DNA from 2 places in the Exiguobacterium sp. UBA7533 genome. Region 1 is predicted to be linked to the other one. Evidence: predicted binding sites of a transcription regulator. Region 1 holds the regulator's gene; the other holds the start of a gene.
What was found. The regulator Rex, encoded in region 1, represses fermentation and respiration genes when NADH is low (regulators of the CRP and FNR family bind a similar motif). The targets are predictions, from matches to a motif close to TTGTGAAATATTTCACAA.
Positions count from the first base shown of each region.

Region 1 (4,360 bases):
GGACGTTCGTCTTCCGGAGTTTCAGTTTTGCGAGCGCGAGACGTCCGCGTTCGCCACCAGACAATTCATGAACGATTTTGAAGACATCGTCGCCGCTGAACAGGAATTGTCCGAGCACAGAACGGACTTCTTGTTCGCGCATCAGTGGCCATTCGTTCCAAATCTCATCGATGACACGGTTCCGGTCATTGAGTTCCGCTTGCTCTTGATCGTAATACCCGATCGAGACGCCGGTGCCGAAACGGAAATCACCGAAGAGAGGACGTAAACGACCGACGAGGACTTTTAAGAGCGTCGACTTCCCGATTCCGTTCGGTCCGACGAGTGCCAGTGATTCGCCGCGTTGCAAGCGGAACGTGATGTCTTTTGAGACAGCTTCTTCGTAACCGATCGCCAGTTGATTGACTTGAAGAACGTCATTCCCGCTCTGTTTTTCGATTGGGAAGGAGAGGACCGTACTGCGTTCATCTCCATCTGGTCGATCGAGCCGGTCGACCTTCTCGAGCCGTTTTCGAACGCTTTGAGCACGCTTTGTCGTCGTCGCCCGAGCGATGTTTCGTTGAATGAAGTCCTGCATCTTTGCGATTTCTTCTTGCTGCTGTTCGAACTGTTTCATTTCTTGATCGTACAATGCCGCTTTTTGCTCCAGGTACTTCGTATAGTTCCCCGTGAACTTACGACAGACATTACGTGAGAGCTCATAGACGACATTGACGACTTGATCGAGGAAGTACCGATCGTGCGAGACGATCAGAACGGCACCACGATAACCACCGAGGTAACTTTCAAGCCAAGCGAGCGTATCGATATCCAGGTGGTTCGTCGGCTCATCGAGAATGAGAAGCTCTGGTGCTTGCAGGAGCATCTTCGCTAAGGCGAGCCGTGTCCGTTGACCCCCGGACAATGTCTGGATCCGGCGTGAGTAATCGTCTGGATAAAAGCGCATGCCGTGCAGGACGGAGCGAATATTCGCTTCAAACTGATAACCACCTGCTTCTGAGAAGTCATGTTGCGCTTGATCGTACGTCTTCAGAAGTCGATCGTAAGCGACCGGGTCGTTCAAGATGTGCTCCATGCCCATCTCGATTTCCATTCGGCGCAGTGTCCGTTCTTGTTCTTGCAGATGTTCAAAGACGGTCAGCATCTCGTTCCAGATCGTCTCATTCGATTCGAGACCACTGTCTTGCGCGAGATAGCCGATTTTGACATCTTTACCTTTCATGATATCGCCCGAGTCATGACTGAGTTCACCAGCGATGATTTTGAGCAAGGTTGATTTACCGGCACCATTTCGACCGACGAGCGCAATTCGGTCGCGCTCCTGTACTTCTAGTTTGATATTTTCTAAAATCGGCTCGACGCCGAATGATTTCGAGAGTTGGTTGACTTGTAAGAGTATCATTTCCATCCATCCTTCCACCCTTTAGTCTATCACGAACAAAAGCGCGAGGTCCTGCGGAATATATTATTTGTGACTCTATGTGAAGTGGTTTACAATCAAGGAGAGTAGAAAGCTTTTTGCAAAGATTTGGGTGCCACGATGGATGTGGCCGAAGGGGGAACTGCAGGATGAATGGACCAGACACAAAAATTCCACAAGCGACAGCAAAACGGTTGCCGCTATATTATCGTTTCATCCAAAGTTTATACAATTCAGGTAAGCTCCGCGTCTCTTCTGCTGAGTTAAGCGAGGCGGTGAAGGTTGATTCAGCAACGATTCGTCGCGATTTTTCCTACTTTGGGGCGCTAGGGAAGAAGGGGTATGGATATAACGTTCAACATCTCTTAACGTTTTTCCGGAAAACCTTGAATCAAGATGAGGTGACGAATGTCGCCTTGATCGGGGTCGGTCATCTCGGAACAGCGTTTGCAAATTATAACTTTTTAAAGAATAATAGTACTCGGATAGTCGTTGCGTTTGATGCGGACGAAGAGAAGGTCGGAACAACGACGCATGACGTTCCAATCTATCATGTTTCGGACATGAAAGAACAAATCGAAGCGAATCAGGTCGATGTCGCCATCTTGACGGTTCCATCCCAGTTCGCACAGTCAGTAGCGGATGAGTTAGTCGAGTATGGTGTGACAGGCATTCTGAACTTCACGCCTGCACGGTTGAACGTGCCAGCGAGCGTTCGGGTTCATCACATCGATTTATCGATCGAGTTGCAGTCGTTAGTTTATTTCATGAAGCATTATTCGCAATCAGCTGAAGGAGTGAAATCATAATGGAAAACCTTATCCCGCTCACGTTAGGTATCGGACCTGCGAGTATCGGATTAATTGCTGTCGTCGCGTTGATCATCTTCGGACCGAAGAAGTTACCGGAATTCGGTCGTGCTGCCGGTCAAACATTGAAAGAGTTCAAGAATGCCACGAACGGCATCATGGACGACGATAAAAAGGACGAACCGAAAGAGAAGTGATTGAATCATGACGGTTGATCAAGAACAAAGCATGACGTCGCACCTAGACGAACTGCGTAAGCGGATTGTCTGGTCGCTCCTCATCGTCGTCGTCCTGTTCGCTGTCGCATTTCCGCTCGTCCGACCGCTCGTCCGTTTTCTGCAAGCGGACTTAAAAGAGCTCGGTATCGGATTAAATGCCTTCAACGTCGCCGATCCTTTAATGTTGTATTTGAATCTTGCGTTCATCATCGCGCTGATTTTAGCGTCACCGTTCTGGATGTATCAACTGTGGGCATTCGTCCGACCAGGGCTTTATGAAAAGGAACAAAAAGCAACACTGACATATATTCCAGTCATCTTCTTTCTATTTTTGGCTGGTGTAGCCTTCTCGTATTTCTGGTTGCTTCCTTTCTTGCTCGAAGTCTCAACGGATCTCGGGAAAGAATTGGGGATCGAGCAAGTCATCGGGGTCGAAAACTACTTCAGTTTCTTGATCCGGTTGACGATGCCGTTTGGTCTTCTCTTCCAATTGCCGGTCGTGACGATGTTCCTGACACGTCTTGGTCTTGTGACGCCATATTTCATGCGAAAGAATCGGAAATATGCGTATTTCGCGCTGTTCGTCGTTGCGGCATTGATCGCACCGCCGGACGTGACGTCACACTTGATGATCTCAGTGCCGTTGTTCGTTCTCTATGAAATCAGTATCTTGATTTCTGCGCGGACGTATAAAAAGGTCTTGATCCTCGAGCAACAGGCAGAGCTTGAACGACAGGCGGATTTGATGCGTGAATTGAATAAATGAATCGTGAATTCCTTCCAGCAATTTCGGGAGGAATTCTTTTTTATGAAAGCGTTATGTTTATATTGATAAAGCAGTTAGCGATGCGTATACTAAAGATAATTCATGGGGGCTTAGCTCAGCTGGGAGAGCGTTTGGCTGGCAGCCAAAAGGTCGTCGGTTCGATCCCGATAGTCTCCACCAAGTGCATACGTTCAACTCCTCGAGTGCTCGAGGAGTTTTTTTATGTTCCCAGTTAAATTCCTTCCAAATATAAAATGTCACCAAAAAGAAATAAATTAAAAAAATAGACAAATATAAATTGTTTATTTCCATTAACTTCATTAAACTAAAAATACAGAATTTTCTTTAAACTGTTTTATTAGTATTACTACTATGGTTTTACAGAAAAGGGGAAACGAACGCATGAAGAAGAAGATTGCACTTATGGCAGCCGTCTTAATGACGTCTTCCAATCTAGTCAGTGCGCAAGGTGCACTGTCCTCGCAAGACAAAGAGACGGGTCAAAAACCGCAGGCGCTCTCACTGAAGAAATCGGGGCAAGAAAAGAACTACAAACAATCGGATAAAGTCCGAGTCGTCATTGAGATGGAACAAAAACCGGCGATTCAAATCGCCCAAGCTCAAAACAAGCGGTATAGCACATTGAGTAATGCCGAAAAGGAATCGATCAAGGATCGACTCGTCAGCGTCCAAAAATCAGTCAAGTCAGCTATCGCTAAAAAGGCGATTCCTGTTACATATAAAGAAAGCTTCACAACCGTCATCAACGGATTCAGTGGTGAAGTGAAGTTCGGTGACATCGAAGATATCAAACAACTCGACGGAGTCAAAAGTGTACATATCGCGCACGAATATGCGCGCCCAACCGTCGATAAAGGTGCCAAGCCAGACATGCTGTACAGCAAGGACATGGTCAATGCGAAGGAAACGTGGCAGGACTATGGCTTCAAAGGGGAAGGAACCGTCGTCGCGGTCATCGATACGGGGATTGATCCATCGCACAAGGACATGGTCTTGAGTCCAGAGACAAAGGTGGATTTAACCTCTTCGAAGGTCGAGAGTGCGAAAGAAACAAAAGGCTTAAAAGGAAAGTACTTCACGGAAAAAGTACCGTACGGCTATAACTATGCCGATCACGACAGCGAAA
Region 1 covers NZ_DLMP01000018.1:182,598-186,957, reverse strand. The annotation lists gene B2U10_RS15450 (ATP-binding cassette domain-containing protein) at 1-1,402, opposite strand, end outside; gene B2U10_RS15445 (redox-sensing transcriptional repressor Rex) at 1,570-2,229, shown strand; gene B2U10_RS15440 (twin-arginine translocase TatA/TatE family subunit) at 2,229-2,426, shown strand; gene tatC (twin-arginine translocase subunit TatC) at 2,434-3,213, shown strand; tRNA gene B2U10_RS15430 (tRNA-Ala) at 3,318-3,393, shown strand; gene B2U10_RS15425 (S8 family serine peptidase) at 3,616-4,360, shown strand, end outside.

Region 2 (4,360 bases), on a different contig from region 1:
TTTAGACTGTTTCGTAAATCATGAATTTTAGAAGTAGAAAAGTAATACTGTTCGAGATAACGACTATCTTCATACAATAAAAGACCACGCACCGCATTGGCACGATCTCGGTTATGTTCAACCAACTGGTCCACTTGATTGATTAACGGTATGTCATGATCCTTCATTTGCTCTGTTATCGTTGCAATCGTCCGATAACCGGATAGGGCGTAAATGATTGGGATAGAAGCGAATAAACTGATCAAAAGGATCAGCAGAATACGCTGACGCCAAAGTGAGTGCATGCAATCATTCCTTTAAATAAATAGACATGTCATAAGCTTAACTACTATCGCAAAAAAAGTGAAGCCTGTCCATTTTTTGAATAGGGAGAAGAAAGTAAAAAAATCAGTATTCCTAATAAAAAAGCAGGAAAGCTGGTGCAATACGAGAAGCTGTTTTAAAGTAAACGAAATAGAAAAAGCACAGCTAGGCTGCGCTTGAGTTTAAAACGAATACGAATGTTCCTTATAATTCCCAAAAACAGTATGGATTTCTGAGAACGTAACGAACGCGTTAGGTTCGACAGAAGAAACGATTTCTTGCAAACGAACGATTTCATTATTTTGAACGACGACATAGACCATTTTCTTCGTTCGGTTGGAGTATCCTCCCCGTGCATCAAGGATCGTCACACCACGACCAAGTTCTTTTGTGATGACTTCATTTATTTCATCCGCCTTTTCGCAAATAATGATACATTGCTTAGAAGCGGAATAAAAACTGTAAACCGTTTGAAGAGCTTTGGCGCGAACGAAGCTCATGATAAGAGCATACATAACGTGTTTCAAATCGAAGACCCACCATACCAAGATATAGATGACAAGATCTTGCATCAGAAATATGCGAGGAAGTGGCCAATTATGAAAACGAGCAAAGAAAAACTTTCCAAGAATATCGAGTCCACCTGTCGATGCGCCACCAAAGAAAATCAATGCCATTGCAAGACCAGAGACTAGACCGGCAAAGATGGAGGCAACAAGCGGATCATTCAACGACTCGGGAACGATCTGAGTCGGAATCCAGTCGATTAAAAAAGAAGAGGCAACCACAATGATGCCAGATAAGAACATGAATCGCTTTCGTAAGAAACGGAAACCTAAAAGGAAAAGGGGAATGTTTAAGAGCAATTGGGTTAATCCGATTGGAGTGTGGAAAAGCTCTTGAATGACAAGCGTGATCCCCATGATACCACCTGATCCGATATCATTTGGAGATAGTAGTAAGCTGATGTACAGGGAATACAGCAACGTACCTATGATTAAAAAACTGATTTTTTCAACTCTCTTTTTCTGTGGGTGTGTTGTAGTCATGGCATTATGATGAGTGACCTCATGCTCCTCCTTCTGTGAGTATCTGCCTGCAAGAGTACGCCCATATGCATAAAATTTCAACCCTTCTTATGAAAAAAGATGAAAAAGGGTAAGTTTTTTTAGGAAGGTGATGAAAATGAAGAAAACATTCTTGATTATAGGCTGTATTTGTTTAGGCGTATTGGTGGGGATTCGTCTTTTTCAACAACCAGACGAAGAAAACCAACGATCTATTTGGCATGATGGTGATCTCGTAGCGAGACAAGTCGGTGCTTCCATGATGAATACGGTAGCTGTTCGCCAATTAGCTGAACAACTCCCGTTTTCATCAGAATTAAAACAGGTAGATGTCGAAGGAGAGTCGTTACGGCTCGCTTATGACGTCACAGGCAAAGAACGGCGTGCTTGGATCGGGACCGATACTGGTACATTACAAATGAATCAGGATTTCTTGAACGCTCGCTTATCAAAAGTACTTATGCATCATACGCTCGTTTTATTTTCGACGATTCCTGACTTGACCAATCTTGAAATTCACTATACCGATCCCTATTCGAAAGCTGATTTTAAGATAGATCGTAGCGCGTTCGATATCTATACACCATCTGACATCGAACGCGCTACGTCATCGTCTGGACGTTTTAATCGTGTCGTCATCGATGGATATGTGCTTGATGCCTCCAGACGACAAACCTTTTTCGAGCGTTTCGCATCAGGATTTTCAATTCAAACTAATTAATTGTATAAAGCAAGAAAAGGCATTTTTCACAATCTCGACACAATGATATCGTTTACATCTCGTTCTTTTATGAAAACGATAAAACAGGTCGATTCAAGACTTGAACATCTCTTAAGATGGAAGTATCATAATAAATGAATAAACATTGTGAAGTGTTGAACAAAAGAAAGAGAGGTTTCTACAATGAACGAGGTAGAAGCATTAGAAGGATTACGGAATAAAGCAATCAAGTCGACACGTATGCTACAACTGCGTCCTCTCGAATACTTAGTTCGTGCCATGTTAGCGGGGATATTCATTGGATTTGCAATAATTTTTACCTTAAAAGCAATTAATGGGCTGTATATGGCAGAATCACCTGTCGCGACACTTGTCGGTGGATTGACGTTCGGAGTGGCACTCGTCTTGATCGTTTATGGCGGTGCAGAACTGTTTACAGGGAATACGATGTATTTCACGACGGCAACGATGCGCGGCTATACAACGAAGATGGATACGATGAAAGTCTGGTTGATTTGTCTGATCGGAAATGGTCTTGGAGGATTAGCATTCGCACTACTCTTCTCTCAAACAGGTATCTTACAGGAACTTGGAATGAACAATTGGTTGTTTGCTGTATCGGAAACAAAAATTCATCATTCGACGTGGGAAATCTTTACTCGGGCAATCTTCTGTAACTGGATGGTCTGTTTAGCAATTTTCATTCCGAAGAACATGAAGAATGAGTTAGCGCAAATCATGATGATGATGGTACTTGTCGCAGTCTTCTTCGCATCAGGATTTGATCATGTCATCGCAAATATGGCATTGTTCTCTATCGCATTAATCGTGCCACATCCGGATACGATTACGTTTGCAGGAGCCATGCACAATCTTTTACCGGCTTTAGCTGGGAATATCATCGGTGGAGCAGTCTTCATGGGAATGATTTATACGTGGTTGAATAAAGAAAAACTAGAAATAGATGAATCACGTCAATCTACGGCACCGGTTCATATCGCTTCTAAACAAAATGCATAATGAAAAAGCAGCTGTCGCGACAGCTGCTTTTTCATTCATTCCATATGTTGAAAGCGATCAACATCTGCGGCGAGTTCTTCGTAAATCGTCTCGACGATTTGTGCGTCATCAAAGAGTCCGAGGACGTTATCGTCCGGTAAGGCGTCAACAGGAGACGTAAAGTACAGAACTGCCGTTAGCAATAATTGTTCTTGCTCCGCATGCATCTCGAATTTTTTCTGATAGAGGGCACGAAGCATTTCGAGTAGTTGTTTTAATTGGAAATAAAGGACGAGTTCTGCCTCGCGTTCGATATCAGAACTTTCCGTAGACGCGATATCTTGTGTCAGATGTGCGAGTCCGATTTCTGCTCGAATCAACAATTCTTGTTGTGCTTTTTCATCACCGACGAGATCGAGTGCCTGTCGGTGAAAATACGTATAAGCTGATTTAAAATCTCCGGGTGTGAATTCCATGATGATGCCTCCTTCTCTTCTCTTTCTAGTTTCGCCTTATTTCTTGCAAAATTGCAACTATTTCGTGAAAATAAAGATACAAGAAAGGGGATTACATAATGCCGACACAAGCAGAATTACAACAGTACGCGTCTTTAGCAGTGCGTACCGGGATCAATCTACAGCCAGGACAACAACTTGAGGTGCGAGCGGGAATCGAGAACTTACCACTTGTTCGCGAAATCACACGTGTAGCATATGAAGTAGGTGCTACGCAAGTATATGTACAATGGTCAGATGATGAGATGACGAAAATCCGTTATTTTGATGCACCAGAAGACTCGTTTGATACATTCCCGGATTGGTTAAAAGCACGTTACGATCAGCTTGCAGAAGAAAAAACAGCATTCTTATCGGTCGTCAGCGAAGATCCAGATTTATTAAATGGTGTTGATTCAAGTCGAATCGCGCGTGCGAATAAAGCAGCTGGTATTGCTCTCGCCAATTGGCGAAAGTTCGTCATGAGTGACAATGTCAGCTGGTGTGTCGTAGCAGCACCTTCTGAAAGCTGGGCGAAGAAAGTATTCCCTGATGCAGAGGAATCGATTGAGGAACTGTGGGCAGCTATTTTGAAGGCAACACGTGCTGATCAAGCGGATCCGGTTGCTGCATGGGCGGATCATGATCATAATCTGCGTTCAAAAGCGAAATTCCTGACAGAGAAGAAATACAAAACATTGCATTATAAAGCGCCAGGAACAGAGTTATCAATTGAATTACCAGAACGTCACGTTTGGTTAGGTGGCGGTGGTCCG
Region 2 covers NZ_DLMP01000011.1:112,224-116,583, reverse strand. The annotation lists gene B2U10_RS12115 (CHASE3 domain-containing protein) at 1-284, opposite strand, end outside; gene B2U10_RS12110 (YitT family protein) at 486-1,352, opposite strand; gene B2U10_RS12105 (hypothetical protein) at 1,489-2,091, shown strand; gene B2U10_RS12100 (formate/nitrite transporter family protein) at 2,275-3,111, shown strand; gene B2U10_RS12095 (YkvA family protein) at 3,147-3,566, opposite strand; gene B2U10_RS12090 (aminopeptidase) at 3,665-4,360, shown strand, end outside.
Region 2: a site for Rex is predicted at 2,237-2,254, ahead of B2U10_RS12100 (formate/nitrite transporter family protein). Genes of this name have one in related genera too.